2 regions of the Lysinibacillus irui genome follow, and region 1 is predicted to be linked to the other one. Evidence: a T-box and tRNA genes for the amino acid it is inferred to sense, from the RefSeq annotation. Region 1 holds a T-box; the other holds one or more tRNA genes.
The links. The T-box of region 1 lies ahead of alaS (alanine--tRNA ligase). A T-box ahead of a tRNA ligase gene usually reads a tRNA of that ligase, here a tRNA-Ala.
Positions count from the first base shown of each region.

Region 2: it has a tRNA-Ala gene. The T-box ahead of alaS (alanine--tRNA ligase) is inferred to sense a tRNA for this amino acid. The anticodon was not compared.

Region 1 covers NZ_CP113527.1:3,011,167-3,020,173, forward strand. Annotated here, with positions in the region: gene OU989_RS15250 (peptidase U32 family protein) at 1-116, opposite strand, end outside; gene OU989_RS15255 (O-methyltransferase) at 122-754, opposite strand; gene mltG (endolytic transglycosylase MltG) at 1,038-2,165, opposite strand; gene OU989_RS15265 (DUF1292 domain-containing protein) at 2,314-2,844, opposite strand; gene OU989_RS15270 (DUF1292 domain-containing protein) at 3,712-4,020, opposite strand; gene ruvX (Holliday junction resolvase RuvX) at 4,039-4,455, opposite strand; gene OU989_RS15280 (IreB family regulatory phosphoprotein) at 4,458-4,724, opposite strand; gene alaS (alanine--tRNA ligase) at 4,813-7,473, opposite strand; T-box leader at 7,589-7,804, opposite strand; gene OU989_RS15290 (magnesium transporter CorA family protein) at 7,873-8,838, opposite strand.
Region 2 covers NZ_CP113527.1:3,401,378-3,410,384, reverse strand. Annotated here, with positions in the region: gene OU989_RS17170 (VOC family protein) at 1-58, opposite strand, end outside; gene nadA (quinolinate synthase NadA) at 267-1,370, opposite strand; gene nadC (carboxylating nicotinate-nucleotide diphosphorylase) at 1,357-2,217, opposite strand; gene nadB (L-aspartate oxidase) at 2,174-3,760, opposite strand; gene OU989_RS17150 (cysteine desulfurase family protein) at 3,852-4,946, shown strand; rRNA gene rrf (5S ribosomal RNA) at 5,209-5,324, shown strand; tRNA gene OU989_RS17140 (tRNA-Val) at 5,335-5,410, shown strand; tRNA gene OU989_RS17135 (tRNA-Thr) at 5,414-5,489, shown strand; tRNA gene OU989_RS17130 (tRNA-Lys) at 5,497-5,572, shown strand; tRNA gene OU989_RS17125 (tRNA-Leu) at 5,590-5,674, shown strand; tRNA gene OU989_RS17120 (tRNA-Gly) at 5,711-5,785, shown strand; tRNA gene OU989_RS17115 (tRNA-Leu) at 5,791-5,879, shown strand; tRNA gene OU989_RS17110 (tRNA-Arg) at 5,888-5,964, shown strand; tRNA gene OU989_RS17105 (tRNA-Pro) at 5,975-6,051, shown strand; tRNA gene OU989_RS17100 (tRNA-Ala) at 6,066-6,141, shown strand; tRNA gene OU989_RS17095 (tRNA-Met) at 6,168-6,241, shown strand; tRNA gene OU989_RS17090 (tRNA-Ile) at 6,249-6,325, shown strand; tRNA gene OU989_RS17085 (tRNA-Ser) at 6,341-6,433, shown strand; tRNA gene OU989_RS17080 (tRNA-Met) at 6,487-6,561, shown strand; tRNA gene OU989_RS17075 (tRNA-Asp) at 6,565-6,640, shown strand; tRNA gene OU989_RS17070 (tRNA-Phe) at 6,699-6,774, shown strand; tRNA gene OU989_RS17065 (tRNA-Gly) at 6,780-6,853, shown strand; tRNA gene OU989_RS17060 (tRNA-Ile) at 6,855-6,931, shown strand; tRNA gene OU989_RS17055 (tRNA-Asn) at 6,936-7,012, shown strand; tRNA gene OU989_RS17050 (tRNA-Ser) at 7,023-7,113, shown strand; tRNA gene OU989_RS17045 (tRNA-Glu) at 7,116-7,187, shown strand; gene OU989_RS17040 (ABC transporter ATP-binding protein) at 7,320-8,117, opposite strand; gene OU989_RS17035 (FecCD family ABC transporter permease) at 8,133-9,007, opposite strand, start outside.

The sequences.
Region 1 (9,007 bases):
GCTAGACGTAGACCAAATTGTTGTTCACCAATAACAAAAGCATCTGCTCCAGCATCTAATAGTGCTTTTAAATGTTCTACTGATTGTGGTGTCACAAGCAATTCCGGTTTTTTCATAGTAGTCACCTCTTCAAGCATAGTAATAAACCGTCACCGACTGGTAAAAAAGCACTTGTATAATCCGGGTGCTTCATGATCCAATCTGTGAAGTTTTTTAAATTGCGAATCATTGTCCGCTTACGACGTGGAACATCCTTCAAATCTAAATCAGACAACCCATGCATGTACATATTATCGATATACAAAACTCCACCTGATTTTACTAAAGGGGCATATTTTTCAAAAAAGCGTTGGTATTGTCCCTTTGCGGCATCGATAAAAACAGCATCGAATGTCGTGTGAATGGCCTCATCGTCCACCTCTAAAGCATCACCTTCAATGACCGTAATTCGTTGTGATACGGTTGAACGTTCAATATAGGCTTTCGCCCTTGTTACACGCTCTACATCACGTTCAATTGTAACAATATGGACGTCAGGCAAGGCCTCCGCCATTCGAATAGCAGAATAACCAATTGCCGTGCCAATCTCTAAAATTTTTGACGGATTTTGAATACGTAACAGTTGATTTAATGCATCAATCCCTGCTAGTTGCATTATCGGTACATGATTCTCCTCCGCATATGCTTCCATTTCTAAAAGCAATTCATTACGTGGCTGTATAAATGATTGTATATATGCATCTGATAATTCCATTGTTTCACCCTCATTTAAAAAGCAACAAGCATTTTGCTGTTGTCTGTACTTCATCATTTATCAACAAAAAGAAAAAGACCAAACGTGATGTCTTGGTACTTTGCCATACAAAAATGAGCAATTGTTTAGATATGCAAACAATTGCCACCACGCATATTTGTCCCGCATAAATGAACGGATTGATCAAAAATCACACTTTATAATAGCATGAAAATAGAAGGAAAGCTATTTTTCTTTCCTTCTATCCATCTGTTTGCTATATGCTTTTAAGCTTTACATAAGCTTACTCTTCTTTTTGTAAATATTTTGCTATTTTCTGTAAATGTTCATCATATGTTTTCGAGAAGTGGTTGACACCCTCTTTATCTGCTAAGAAATAGAAATAATCTGTTTGACTTGGGTTCAAGGTAGCCTCAATCGAAGTCTTACCAGCACCAGCTATTGGTCCAGGTGGTAGGCCTTTATTTTTGTAAGTATTATAGGCATTATCGACTTCTAAGTCCTCAAATAGAACACGATCTTTATGATCTCCAAGTGCATATAAAACAGTTGGGTCTGTTTGTAAAGGCATTCCTTCGTTAATACGATTATAGAAGACGCTTGCTATTGTCTCTCGATCTGTTTGAGCAGTAGCTTCCTCCTCCAATAATGAAGCAAACGTTAATAGTTGATGAACTGACATTTGTTTTTCTGCTAAAACATCATGATAGTTCTTAACCACATTATTTGTGGCTGCTATCATCTCTTCTACGATTGCTTGTAAAGATGGTTTTTCTTCAAAGTAAGAATAGGTCGCTGGGTATAAATAGCCCTCTAAGTCATAGCGAATGTTATCTGCTAACACAGCATCTGTTACAAGCTCAGGATAGTTTGCCATCATTTGTTGCACAAATTCGTCACTTGTCACAAGATCCATAAATTCTTTTTGTGTGTATGGTGTTTTCTTTTCAATTACCTTACCAATTTGCTCAAGTGTTAAGCCTTCCGGAACAGTCATCGTAAAGACTGGCTTACGATATACTTTCCCTGTTTTCAAGCTTTCAATGAGTTCATCAAATGTCATTGACTGTGTTAAATCATAATTTCCTGCCTGGAATTGAGATTCATTTTTAAATTTAGCATAGTATTTAAAAACACGTGCATCTTTAATGACACCTTTTTTCTCTAGTAATGTAGAAATGGAGGTTAAACTCGAACCTATTGGTACTTCTACTGCTATTGTTTTTGTTGCATTAGGATCAAGTGGTTTTAATGCACCCTTTACATAGTTGTACCCAAATAATCCAACTACACCTATTATTAGCACGAAAACAACGGCAATAATTGCAACGATTTTTCTCACAACTTTTACCTCAGATTTTCTTTCTTGCATTTTTGAAAACATTTCTTGTTTTTTAGAACCGTTATCCACGGGTTTCCCCCCTATCACTAAACATTATCATACTAGAAATCAACTTTCACGACAAACAGAAATCGACAATTCAGGAGAAATTACATATGTAAAAAATCTGCCAACAATCATTGTTAGCAGATTTTTGAGCTTAAAGAAATCGTTCAAACTATAAAGTATTTAATACTTCCTCAACAAATTCCCACTCTTCATCCGTCTCAATCGGCAACAATTCTTCAATTTGTCCATCGTTTCCAGCAATATATTGTGCAGCAAATATATCTCGTTCGTCAATAGGTTCATCCGTCGCTTGAACATATAAAACATACGATTTGCCAAATTGTTCAGATGAAAACGTATGAATTACCTCACAAACATGATCTGTCCCGTCTTCCTCTGTCACCGTAATAAGTTGTGGTTCATCTTCCTCAAACTCATCAAGAAGTGTTAACACCACTTCATTAATCATTTCCCACTCCGCATCTGTTTCAACAGGTTGTAAATTTATCATCTCACCACTATTGTCATCATAATCAAATGTCATCGCTGAAAGATCACCTGGGATTTCTTGACCACTCTCATCTAAAATTGAAAATAACACATAGGACTTGTCTTCTGCATCAAATGTAAAGACCACATGGCAGCGTTGTTCCTTCCCATCTTTTCCGATTATCATAAATTCTTGCGTTTCTTCATTCATTCGATTTCCTCCTTTTATGACAGTTTATTGTCATGTTATTGAGTATTTTTTGTTTTCTTAATTAAGCTAGTTACTTTTTAAATGCTTTCATCCTATATCTAGGTAGGATTGGGGATTACCTTTTGAGCAGTTTCACTCTGCTTGCGAGCGGGGCCTGCCTATGTTTGAGCGCTTTCTACTCACTTCCGAGCGGCTACCACCTGTTTATGAGCGCTTACCCTTCACTTCCGAGCGGCTTCAGCCTGTTTATGAGCACTTACCCTTCACTTCCGAGAGGCTTCAGCCTGTTTATGAGCACTTACCCTTCACTTCCGAGAGGCTTCAGCCTGTTTATGAGCGCTTTCTACTCACTTGCGAGCGGCTACAACTAGTTTATGAGCGCTTACCCTTCACTTCCGAGCGGCTACAACTAGTTTATGAGCGCTTACCCTTCACTTCCGAGCGGCTTCAGCCTGTTTATGAGCACTTACCCTTCACTTCCGAGCGGCTACAACTAGTTTATGAGCGCTTTCTACTCACTTGCGAGCGGCTCCTACCTGTTTATGAGCACTTTCTCCTCACTTGCGAGCGGCTACAACTAGTTTATGAGCGCTTACCATTCACTTCCGAGCGGCTACCACCTGTTTATGACCGCTTTCTACTCATTTGCGAGCGAGTCCTGCCAATACATGAGCGCTTATCCTCTATTCTTAAGCGAACCCTGCCAGTTTATAAGCAATCTCATTTATCATTAACAACCTTTCTACTCTCTAAACACAATCGGATTCACATATTTAAGGTTTTCCGCACCCCTATAAAATAGACCCCAATAAAAAAGGAACAAGGACTGCAAGTTGCGATCCTTGTTCCAAGCTTTAAGTAAGAAGATTAGTCTTCGTATTCATCCTCTAAAGCGTTTAAAACGTCCTCTACCATATCCCACTCTGCTTCAGTTTCGATTGGTGTTAATTCACCATCTTCACCATTTTCAGAAGGTACGAATGAAGATACGAAAATTTCAACTGAACCATCTTCATCTTCTTCTGCGCCTACCATTGAGTAAAATACGTATGATTTCCCAAACTCTGGAGATTCATGAACGTGAATCACTTCACAAAGCTGCTCATTTCCGTTCTCGTCAATCACTGTAATGTGTTGAACGTGTAATTCTTCTTCATGGTTATGCTCTTGTGCCATGTATTGTCACCTCATCAATTAATTTTTGCTATCTAAGTAGCCTTGTAAAATCATCACTGCTGCCATTTTATCAATGACCTGCTTACGCTTTTTGCGACTCACGTCCGCCTCGATTAACATACGTTCAGCAGCCATCGTTGTTAGACGTTCATCCCATAATTTGACCGGTAGTGAGAAATGTTCTTCTAATAGCTTTTTATAGTTCTCAGAAGCCTCTCCACGCGGTCCAACCGTATTATTCATGTTTTTCGGAAAACCTACAACAAATTCTGTTATAGTGTATTCCTTTACTAGCTCGGCGATACGTTCAATGCCGAACTCACCATTCGCTTCATCAATTTTTACGGTTTCAATACCTTGGGCGGTCCAACCGAGTGCATCACTTACAGCAACGCCTACGGTTTTTGACCCAACGTCTAATCCCATAATTCTCATTTCTAGTCCTCGTTATTCTTTTTGATATAAAATTTAACAAGCTCTTCTAGAATTTCGTCACGCTCAAGCTTGCGAATTAAATTACGAGCATCCTGATGGCGAGGAATATACGCCGGATCACCAGAAAGTAAGTAACCAACAATCTGATTGATAGGATTATATCCCTTTTCCTCTAATGAAGAATGTACTTTCAACATTACCTGCTTGACTTCCTGTTCCATTGATTCTTCTGGAAAATTAAATTTCATCGTTTGATCAAATGAACTCATGACCAGCACCTCGCTTTCAGAAATAAGGAGATGTGCAAACAAGCTCATCTCCAATTTCTCTTTATTATAACATGTTTTGGTGAATTAATTAAATGGATTTAACATAATCATACACAGAAAGTAGTGCTTCATCAAGTTTTGAAGCATCTTTTGCACCTGCCATCGCCATATCTGGACGACCGCCACCTTTACCACCACATGCTTCTGCGACCATTTTCACAATATTCCCTGCATGGTAATTGCCACCAACTAATTCTTTGGAAACACCTGCACATAGCATTACTTTTTCGCCATCAACAGCGCCAAGTACGATAACTGCTTTTGGCATTTTCGCTTTCAGGTCATCCATCATTTGACGCAGTTGATTGTTATCCTTCGCTTCTACTTTTGTAGATAGAACCGTCACATCTCCAATTGTCTGTGCTGCATCAACAATAGCTCCTGCTTGAGCATTAGCGATTTTTTGCGATAAAGCTTCATTTTCACGTTGTAATTCTTTATAGTCAGCTTGTAATGCCTGAACTTTCGTTACGATATCTTTAGGGTTTGCTTTTAATAATGCAGCTGCTTCATTTAAAAGAGCCTCTTCTTCTTTAACCGCTTCATAAGCAACTTTACCTGTAACAGCTTCAATACGGCGAGTCCCTGCACCAATACCACCTTCTGAAACAATTTTGAAGAAGCCGATTTCAGAAGAACGTTTTACATGAATACCACCACATAGCTCAATAGAATAATCCCCGATTGAAACTACACGAACAACATCACCATATTTTTCACCGAACAATGCCATTGCACCCATTGCTTTCGCTTCATCTATAGCTTTTTCTTCAATAATGACCTCTATATCATCCCACACTTTTTCATTTACAATACGTTCGATTTGTTGTAACTCTTCTTTTGTGACTTGACCAAAGTGTGAGAAGTCAAAACGTAAACGGTCAGGACCTACATAAGAACCAGCTTGGTTAACATGGTCGCCTAACACATCTTTTAATGCACGTTGCATAATATGTGTTGCTGTATGGTTTTTAATAATTAAATTACGGTCATCACGATTTACTACTGCTTGCACTGCATCTTCTACATGCATTTCACCAGATTCAACTACTACAGTATGAAGTGGTTGCCCATTTGGTGCTTTTTGAACATCTTTTACTACAGCAGTAAAGCTATCATTTGAAATTGTACCGCTGTCGGCAATTTGACCGCCCATTTCAGCGTAGAAAGGTGTTTTAGCTAAAATGACTAATGCTTCTTGACCTTCTGAAGCTACTTTGGCAACTTGGCCATTGACGATCATTGCAGCAATTTCAGTATTAGCTGTTAACGTATCATAGCCAACAAATTCACTTGCAACTGTTAAGTTTGCTAATACCTCATTTTGTACTTGCATGGAATCAACATCTTGACGTGCTGCACGAGCGCGCTCACGTTGCTCTTCCATCGCCGCCTCGAAGCCATCATGATCAACTTTCATGCCTACTTCCTCTGCGTATTCCTCTGTTAATTCGATAGGGAAGCCATAAGTATCATATAAACGGAAAGCATCTGCACCTGGAATATAATCATGGCCTGCTGCTTTTTGTGATTCAACTACTTCATTAAAGATAGCAAGACCTCCATCTAATGTTTCATGGAAACGAAGTTCTTCATTTTTAATAACGCGTTGAATAAATTCACATTTTTCCGTTACCTCTGGATAGAAGTCTTCCATAATTTTACCCACAGTTGGCACTAATTCAAACATAAATGGTTTTTCAATACCAATTTGTTTTGCATAACGAACAGCACGACGTAATAAGCGACGAAGTACATAGCCACGGCCTTCGTTTGAAGGAAGTGCTCCATCACCAATTGCGAATGCTACTGTACGAATATGGTCTGCAATCACTTTAAACGGTGTATTAATATCTTCCTCTGAGCCGAAAATTTCATTTAAATCTACTTCGGACGGACGTTTATATTGACGGTTAGCAAATTCCTCGATTTTTTCAATAATTGGCATAAATAAATCTGTATCAAAGTTCGTTGGTACATTTTGAACAACGGATACAATACGCTCTAAGCCCATACCTGTATCAATATTTTGTTTTGGTAGTGGCGTGTAAGTGCCATCAGGATTATGGTTAAATTGAGAAAACACAAGGTTCCAAATTTCAAGATAACGTTCATTCTCCCCACCTGGGTACATCTCAGGGTCATTTTCATCTGAGCCGTATTCTACGCCACGATCATAAAAAATCTCTGAGTTCGGACCAGATGGACCTTCTCCGATATCCCAGAAGTTCCCTTCTAAACGAATTAAACGTTCTTCTGGAATACCAATTTCATGATGCCACACATCATAAGCTTCTTGATCTTCAGGGTGAATTGTAATCGATAATAATTCTGGATCAAAGCCCATCCACTTCTTATCTGTTAAAAACTCCCATGCATAATGAATAGCCTCTTTTTTGAAGTAGTCACCAATAGAGAAGTTTCCAAGCATTTCAAAGAACGTATGATGACGAGCCGTTTTCCCAACATTCTCAATATCGTTTGTACGAATTGATTTTTGTGCGTTTGTAATACGTGGATTTTCAGGAATGACACGACCATCAAAATACGGTTTAAGTGTCGCAACACCAGAGTTAATCCAAAGTAATGATGGATCATTTATTGGCACAAGAGGTGCTGATGGCTCATGATGATGCCCCTTTTCTTTAAAAAATTCCAAATACATTCGGCGAATATCTACTGCTTTCATTGGATAAATTCCTCCTATTTTTTATATTGTAAAATCACGATATGAATCCTGCAATCTACATGAATTACACCTTTAAGGTTCTACCGAAGAAAATAAAAAAAGCCCTCATCCCCAAAAAAGGGACGAGGACTTGTCATTTGTCTCGCGGTACCACCCTAGTTGTAAGTAAACGCTCTTACTTACCTCTTTAGCACTTGTAACGTCAGTGAACGGCAGGGATTAGCTGCACTCTGGAGTAGCTTTCGGCATTTGCTGTTGTGAGGATTTTTTCAGCCTAGAAATCCCTTTCTTTTCACATACAAATACGTACTGTCTCCATCATCGTTTTTACTTTTTCTATCGAAAATTATAAAAAAAATTTGTTGTGCTGTCAATTAGTACTAGTATAACAAACGATAGCTATGCAATCATTTTTTTGAAGTAGACCCACATGCCCCATGTAAATAACACTAAGAAGGCACTGATCGTAATTGTTGTAATCGGCGAGTCTTGATAAGGTAAAGGTACATTCATACCAAAAAAGCTAGTAATCACAGAAAGTGGTAACATAATCGTCGAGATTACAGTTAATAAGTTTAGTTTTTCAATAGATTTCCCACTAATAATTGAAAAATACGTATCTAGCGTACTGTTGACTAAATCACGATAGGTCTCCGTAGAATCAACAAGACGTTCTAAATGGTCATTTAAATCTTTATAGAATGGAATATTATCTTCTTGAATGTCAAATTTCCATTGACCATTCATAGTTGAAAAAATTCTTCTTTGCGGCATAATAGCTTGGCGAATTAAAATAATGTTCCGCTTCAGCGCAAGAAATTCCTCGGTAACGACTTTTGGTTGATAATCATAAATTTCCTCTTCCAGTTCATCAATGCGTGCTCGGATGCGCTCTAATACCGGAAAATACTCATCTGTAATTCCATCAATAATCGTATGCAGTAAAAAATCAGTGCCTTTTTCCATATACGTTGAACTATTGAAGCAAACCTTTTCCATATGACCAAGCCATTGTAATTTCTGTTTATGAACAGTGACTACATAATTTGGCCCCATAAAAATATTTAACTCAACAGTTGTAATTTCATTGTTACTTTTTTCATTGTAGATAGGCGCATGGAAAACAAAAAATTTATAATCACCATAGTTATCCATTTTAGGACGTGATCCTTCATGTAAGCAATCTTCCACTGCTAGTGGATGAAAGCCAAAGACATCTGCTATATTATTTAATTCATTATATCGATAAGCATATAAATCCACCCATAATAAATCTCCGTTAGGAATAGGAAGTTGTATATCAAGCATATTGAAATCATGTTGCACTGTCTTACTATTGCTTTCATAATAGTGAATTTTAATCATTATACTTCACCTCGTGTTTCGTTATGAGAAAGTAACAAAAGGTAATCAAACTTACCTTTTGTCTGCGTCGGTGATCAGAAATTGACGACTTTTTAATTGTTGCTGTTTACCTAAATAGTACTTATTCGGCTCAGGACTACTATCCATTTCTCATCACCTTCCTTTCATA
Region 2 (9,007 bases), 390 kb from region 1:
ATTTGTTAAGATCTTTTACTGGTAAATTGATAAATATATTTTTCGATTGAAAAGCCATTGATTATCACCTCCAAATCGACATTATCATAGAAAATAAATCCATGTCAATTTCTACAAGTAAATGGATTTCATTTAATTCCCAACATCCTTAATGAAAAAGTATAAGTCATATCAAAAAATGAACGACGTTTTTCATAACTCCTTAACTTTACAAAAAAAGCAGAAATATTGATACAACAACATGTCTGCTTTTAAAATTCTTCTTGTTACCCCCGTACAAGCATTCTTTCAAGTGAGCTAAGTGCTTCAGCGGTAGTATGTTCATCTACTTGTATACGATTATGAGGTTGCCCCTGTTCAATACTTTCAAGACTCCATAGTAAATGTGGAAGGTCTATTCGGTTCATAGTTAGACAAGGACAAAAATTTTCATTTAGCGAAATAATATGTTTATCTGGATGTTGCTTAATGATACGATTGACAAGGTTCATTTCTGTTCCAATGGCCCATGCAGATCCGCTTGGTGCTCGATTGATTGTATCAATAATGTATTTTGTCGAGCCGGCATCATCAGCTGCTGCAACAACTTCACGACTACATTCTGGATGAACAATAATTCTCATTGTGGGATGTTCTTTGCGAATGACTTCCGTATGTTGAACTGTAAACCCCTCATGCACAGAACAATGACCCTTCCACAGAATAACCTGGATGTTTTCAAGTGATTCCTTAGTTTCGAGCATATTTTTATGAGGATTCCAAACGGCCATATTTTCAAGGGGAATACCTAAATCATAGGCGGTATTTCTCCCTAAATGTTGATCGGGTAAAAAGAAAATACGCTGTTTTTGTGTAAATGCCCATTGAACAAGCTCCCTTGCATTCGATGATGTAACACAGGCACCACCATGTCGTCCCGTAAAGGCTTTAATGGCCGCGGTTGAATTGACATAAGTTAGAGGAATAATCGTATCGCCAAAGAGCTGTTGAAGGATTGGCCATGCTTGTTCTGTTTGATAAATATTCGCCATATCAGCCATCGAACAGCCTGCACGCATATCTGGTAAATAGACATGTTGCTGTTTCATTGTCAGCATGTCTGCCGTTTCTGCCATAAAATGTACACCACAAAATACGATATGTTCAGCCTCCTTATTAGCGGCAGATAATTGAGCTAGTTGTAGAGAATCACCAGTTGCATCAGCAAATTGAATAACCTCATCTTTTTGATAATGGTGTCCTGGGATAAAAAGTTTAGAGCCTAATTTTTTCTTTATTGCTAAAATACGAGATTCCATTTCCTCTACGGATAATGTCCGATAATGCTCAGGAAGTAGTGTCGTCTGTTGTAATAAACTAGTGATGGACAAGGGAATGAGCTCCTTTCATTTGAACAAGTGCACTAATATCAAAAGCTTTGACAGAATGGGTTAATGAACCAAGTGAAATCCACTGAACACCTGACTGTGCATAAGCCTTTAAATTATCCAGTGTGATACCCCCTGAAGCTTCTGTTGCAATAGTAGGGGGGACAGAAGGAAGCCAATCTCGAATTTCTTCTGGACTGCGGTTATCAAACATAATGATATCTACTCCAGCAATGATGGCTTCATCTAGCTGTTCCTTTGTTTCAATTTCTACTTCAATTTTCACGGTATGACCGACTTTCTCTCTAGCGGTCTGAACAGCTTTTGTTATACTACCTGCAAAGGCAAGATGATTATCTTTTAACATGATGGCATCATACAGTCCATTTCGATGATTAAAAGCACCACCGACTCTCACTGCATATTTATCAAGCATACGCATGCCAGGCATTGTTTTACGAGTATCACATATTTTCGCATGCGTACCTATCGTTTCTTGGACTGCTTGGTGAGTAGCTGTTGCAATGGCAGACATACGTTGAATAAGATTTAAGATGACACGTTCGCCTATTAACAATTTTTGTAAGGGACCTTTTATCACGGCTAGTATATCGCCTGCATCTACTGTCTCTCCATCCTTTTTATGAAGATAAATTTCCATAGAACGATCTAGTAGAAGAAAGCCATGCTCAATAATGAGAGCTCCGCAAAAAATTCCTTTTTCTTTAGCATAAAACGAAAAAGATCCCTGTTGTTCGGCTGAAAAAATAAATTCACTCGATAAATCCCCATCACCTAAATCTTCATTAAAAAACTGTTTGAGCATTTCCTCGAGTTTGATGATATTCATACAATGAGTTCCTCACTTTCAATTGTCCTTGCGAAAAAATAATCCACCGGCTTGCCCATTGTGCATCCATTTCGGATTTATCTGTACGTATGTGGGCACCACGTGTTTCAGTTCTTATAATGGCCGCATGTGTCATCAGTGTTGCGACAACATGCATCATAAATAGTTCCAATTCTGCTTGCTCCATACCCTCTAGATTAGTGTGAAGAAGAGATTGTAGAGAGGGGAGTTGCTGAACAAAGTACTGTAAATCATCGATATTTCTAACGATGCCTACAAACTGCATCATACGTTGCTGTAATTGCTGTTTGCTAAATAAAGGTGGTTTTTTATCAGCATATTGAGGTTGGTCAAGTAAAAAATTTTTTTGATGACAACCTTGTTGAATAATGAAATACGCCATTTTTTGACCAAATGTAATGCCCTCCAATAGAGAATTACTTGCTAAACGGTTCGCTCCATGGACACCTGTACAAGCCACTTCACCAACTGCATATAAGTTTGGGATAGTAGTTCTACCGTTGTCATCAGCAATAACACCACCCATTAAAAAATGACTACCTGGAGCCACAGGGATTAAACCATCTTGCAAATGAACTTGATTGTCATAGCAGAGCTGAGCAATTGCTGGGAATTTTGCATCAAAGTTTTGGATGGTGGCAATATCAATAAACGTTTCCTCCCCAGCAGCACGTTTAGTAAATAGTGCGTGTGCCGTAATATGCCTAGGGGCTAAGTCACCTTGTGGATGTAAGCCTTTCATAATAGGTTTACACTGTGCATCTACAAAGGTACCGCCTGCACCTCGTACAGCTTCGGAGATTAAACCTTTTGCCTTATTTTCACACCATAGTAAACTTGGATGAAACTGCATAAATTCCATATCACTGATCGCAGCGCCTGCACGAAATGCTAAAGCAATACCATCTCCTGTATTGTTTGGATAATTGGATGTGCTTGAATAAAGTGCCCCTGCACCTCCTGTGGCTAAAATAACATGATGAGCCAAATAGCGTTTAATCCCTTTTTCGCCTTTAGTGAGTACACCTATACAATCACCATCTGTATTCAGTAAAAGCTCATAAGCCATTTCATAACAATTGACCTTTGTTTTGGGTGAAAGTTTATGAAGCAAATAATCTATGAAAATTTGACCAGTTCGATCACCACCTGCATGTAAAATACGATGATGACTATGTGCCCCCTCTAGTCCTAGAACAGGTTTTCCATCGAGGTGACGATCAATTGGGAGACCAGTTTTTAAATAGTTCTGCATAATTTTAGTGCCGTCTTCTATAAGTGTTTCCACATTTCTTTTTTCATGATGATATTCTCCAGCTTTCAATGTATCAGCAATATGATGTTTAATATGATCTTCTTTGCTTGTAACGGCTGCTATACCACCTTGTGCACGATAAGAGCTACTCATATAAACAGAAGATTTTGTAACAATTTGTATTTGAAAATGTTCTTCGAGTAGTAAAGCAGCCTGAAGTGCTGCAATACCACTGCCGATGATAAGGACGTCTGTCTTTACATCCATAGTTATACCTTCTTTACAGTTGTCTTGACACCTATCTTTACATAAAATAAAAAAGAAAACAAGACCCGATGAATTAGAGAGGAAGAATATGATGATTTATATGGATTATGCTGCAACGTCACCTATGACGAAGGAAGCTCTTGATGCCTATATAGGGGTAGCGCAGCGTTATTATGGAAACAGTTCAAGTCTTCATGATCTAGGAGGACAAGCGCATTATTTCGTACAACAGTCAAGAGAAGTTGTAGCGCAAGCTCTAGGCGTAACTAGCGATGGTATTATTTTCACTGGGAGCGGAACAGAAGGAAATATTATGGCCATCTTGTCATTAGCGCTAGCCTCTAAAAAAGGGAAGCATATTATTTCATCTCAAGCTGAGCATACGTCAGTGCACGCAGCTTTGAATACACTTGAGAAAATGGGGTATGAAGTGACAAAATTGCCGTTACAGAAGGATGGTTGTATTGATTTGCAGGAACTTCAAAAAACAATACGATTAGACACGGCTTTGATTACCATTCAACATGTTAATTCAGAGATTGGCTCCATTCAGCCTCTGAAGAAAATAATAGAGCTGGCAGGAGAATCAGGTGTTTACTGTCATATTGATTGTGTTCAGTCATTTGGAAAATTAGCTATACCAAAAGGAATAGATGCTATTACAATTTCGGCTCATAAAATAGGTGGGCCAAAGGGGTGTGGTGCGGTTTATCTAAATCCCTCCATCCGCGTGCAAGCATTAACACCAGGTGTGACACATGAAAGAGGGTTAAGAGGAGGTACATTAGATACGCCTGCAATTGTGGCCTTTGCAGCTGCAATTGAAAACTATCAATATGAATTACAACATTATGTGATGTTAAGAGGAGTTTTAAAAAGTAAACTGCCTGAAACATGCAAGCTAATAGAATGTAAGCAGCAATTACCTAATATTTGTGGTGTAATGATGGATAGAGTAGAGGGCCAATATGTTCTTTTAAAGCTGAACGAGTCGGGAATCTGTATCTCTACAGGTAGCGCATGTGATATTCATAGTGAATCTGGAACGAAGGCTATTTTATCGATGGGTTTTTCTTTGGAAGCAGCACGCCAATTTTTTAGAATCTCTTTTGGACCTTCGACAACAATTGAAGAGATTACAAGATTAACAATAGAGCTTTCAACCATTTCATTAGATAACAAGTGAGGGAAATTATAAGACCTTCACTTGTTTTATTATAGATTTTAGGCTATAAAACATATCAAGAAAAATAATTGTTTTCTTTTGAAACAACAATTGATATAATATTTTGTAGGGCAATATTTTCTCTTACTTAACAAAAATATCTTTAAAAAGTAATAATTTCTTTTTTTTATAAAAAAGTATTGCACAATGTTAAAAAACGTTATACAATAATTCTTGTCTTGAAGGACAGGTAAACAACTTCAAAACAAGATACATAAAATAGTCTAGTGATGATGGCAAAGAGGTCACACCCGTTCCCATACCGAACACGGAAGTTAAGCTCTTTAGCGCCGATGGTAGTTGGGGGCTTCCCCCTGTGAGAGTAGGACGTCGCTAGGCATAATACCCAGGAGGATTAGCTCAGCTGGGAGAGCACCTGCCTTACAAGCAGGGGGTCGGCGGTTCGAGCCCGTCATCCTCCACCATATGCCGGTTTAGCTCAGCAGGTAGAGCAACTGACTTGTAATCAGTAGGTCGTGGGTTCGATTCCTATAGCCGGCACCATTTTTTCGAGCCATTAGCTCAGTTGGTAGAGCATCTGACTTTTAATCAGAGGGTCGAAGGTTCGAGTCCTTCATGGCTCACCATTTTGAAATAATAATAAGCGGGTGTGGCGGAATTGGCAGACGCACTAGACTTAGGATCTAGCGCCGCAAGGCGTGGGGGTTCGACTCCCTTCACCCGCACCATTATTTTCATTGCCAGATAAAAAAACTTATGCACATGCGGAAGTAGTTCAGTGGTAGAACACCACCTTGCCAAGGTGGGGGTCGCGAGTTCGAACCTCGTCTTCCGCTCCAAATGTGCCGGGGTGGCGGAACTGGCAGACGCACAGGACTTAAAATCCTGCGGTAGGTGACTACCGTACCGGTTCGATTCCGGTCCTCGGCACCATTTATTATGCGCCCGTAGCTCAATTGGATAGAGCGTCTGACTACGGATCAGAAGGTTATGGGTTCGACTCCTGTCGGGCGCGCCAAAAGAACGAACGGGAAGTAGCTCAGCTTGGTAGAGCACTTGGTTTGGGACCAAGGGGTCGCAGGTTCGAATCCTGTCTTCCCGACCATTTCCTAAAATTATGGGGCCTTAGCTCAGCTGGGAGAGCGCCTGCCTTGCACGCAGGAGGTCAGCGGTTCGATCCCGCTAGGCTCCACCATAGTAAATAACCAGTATAAAGATCCTGGCGGCGTAGCTCAGCTGGCTAGAGCGTACGGTTCATACCCGTAAGGTCGGGGGTTCGATCCCCTCTGCCGCCATCTTAAAGGACCTTTAGCTCAGTTGGTTAGAGCAGACGGCTCATAACCGTCCGGTCGCAGGTTCGAGTCCTGCAAGGTCCACCATTTATATAGTGTAACGGAGGTATACCCAAGTCTGGCTGAAGGGATCGGTCTTGAAAACCGACAGGCGGGTAACACCGCGCGGGGGTTCGAATCCCTCTACCTCCTCCAGTTTTAAATTTTTATAAATGGTGCTTTAAAAACTCGAAACAGAATATCATTATCGCGGGGTGGAGCAGTGGTAGCTCGTCGGGCTCATAACCCGAAGGTCGTTGGTTCAAATCCGGCCCCCGCAACCAAAAGGTCCCGTGGTGTAGCGGTTAACATGCCTGCCTGTCACGCAGGAGATCGCCGGTTCGATCCCGGTCGGGACCGCCATTATTATAATGAAAAACATGAGAAGCAAAAGAGTGAGCAAGCTTAGCATGGACGAAATGGGTCAGTAGCTCAGTTGGTAGAGCATTAGATTGAAGCTCTAAGTGTCGGCGGTTCGATTCCGTCCTGACCCACCATTTATGCGGGTGTAGTTTAATGGTAAAACCTCAGCCTTCCAAGCTGATGTCGTGGGTTCGATTCCCATCACCCGCTCCAAGGGCCTATAGCTCAGCTGGTTAGAGCGCACGCCTGATAAGCGTGAGGTCGATGGTTCGAGTCCATTTAGGCCCACCATTATTCCGAAGTAGCTCAGTTGGTAGTAGCACCTGACTGTTAATCAGGTTGTCGCAGGTTCGAGTCCTGCCTTCGGAGCCATTTTTTATTTGGGGAAGTACTCAAGAGGCTGAAGAGGCGCCCCTGCTAAGGGTGTAGGTCGGGTAACCGGCGCGAGGGTTCAAATCCCTCCTTCTCCGCCATTGGCCCGTTGGTCAAGTGGTTAAGACACCGCCCTTTCACGGCGGTAACACGGGTTCGAATCCCGTACGGGTCATACTAAGTGCAGTAGATGAAATTCATCTACTGCACTTTTTAATTTTAGTCATAGATTTATAATATAGCTACCATAAATTAAAGCCTACACAGGATAGTTTAATCTGTGTAGGCTTTTAATTTTACTAAGAAGCTATGAAATTCTACGTCCTTTTCCATATGGAATGCATAGAGGTGTACCAAATATTGGATCTGTCGTCATTTGGCAATCAAGGTCAAACACATGACTAACTAAATCAGTTGTCATAATTTCTTCTGGTTTACCTTGACGATAGACACCACGATCACGGACAGTAATAATATGATCGGCATAGCGACATGCGAGATTAATATCATGTAATACCATAATAATCGTTCGCTTTTGCTGTTGGTTTAACTCGTACAATAAATCTAAAACTTCTATCTGATGAGTTAAATCTAAGTATGTCGTAGGCTCGTCCAAAAGAATAATATCGGTATCTTGAGCAAGCGTCATAGCAATCCAAGCACGTTGACGTTGTCCTCCTGATAGCTCATCCACTGGTCTATCTTGTAAATGCTCTGTGCCTGTTGCTCTTAAGGCATTTAATACGATTTCTTCATCCTTTTCCGTCCACTGTTGACGCCAGCTTTGGTAAGGATAGCGACCTTGCTTCACAAGCTGTAGGACAGTTAGGCCTTCTGGTGCAACAGGGGATTGGGGAAGAATCGAAAGATTTCTAGCCACCTGCTTTGTTGATAATTTAAAAATATCCTCTCCATCTAATAGAACGGAACCTTTTTTAGGTTTTAATAATCGAGCGATGGAGCGTAGGAGTGTGGATTTACCACAGCCATTCGCTCCAATTAATACAGTAATTTCATTCAAAGGGATAGATAAATTGAGATCTTCTATAATATTGGAATCACCATAACTTAATGTAAGGGATTTGGTTAATAACGATTCAGTCATGTAGTATAGACTCCTTTATTTATTAGGATTTCTAAATAGTAAATAGATAAAATAGGGAGCACCAATGGCAGCGGTAAAGACACCAGCGGGTACTTCTAACGGGCTAAAAGCAGTACGACCAATAATATCTGCTATCATCACAAGCAATGCTCCGATTGCTGCAGATGCTGGAATAAGTACACCGAATGATGAACCAACAATGCGTCGTGCAATATGAGGTGCCATTAATCCTACAAACCCAATGGCGCCAGCAAATGCTATAGCACTCGCTACTAGACTGGAACATAATAGGATTAAGTAAAGGCGTGTTTTTTGAACAGATTGCCCTAGGCTTGACGCTGTATCATCACCTAGTTCTTGAACATTTAACTGTCGTGTAATAAAGAATGTAATAAGTAGTAGAACGATGATCAATGGTACAACGATTTGTACTTGATCCCAATCTGCACTTTTGACACTACCCGTAATCCATTTATTCGCTTCACTTGCTTGATAAATTGGCCCGATAATCATTAACATGGTAGTAATAGCTTGCATAAAAGCTGACACGCTAATACCGATTAAGACAAGACGATTTGGTGTGACACCATCTTTCCAAGCAAATAGATAGACAATACATCCGACAACAGTAGCTCCTATAAAGCCTGCTAATGGTAACCATTCTATACTAACTGTTAAAGAGTGATTAGAATCACTGAAAATAGCTAAGAATCCAACAACTGCTGCACCACCACCAGCTGATATCCCGATAATATCAGGTGAGGCAAGTGGATTTTTTACGATTCCTTGTAAAATGGCACCTGCTACGGCTAACGCCATTCCAGCAAAGGCAGCAATGAAAATCCGAGGCATTCGGAAATCAATAATGATTAGCTGATCAAAATCTGACC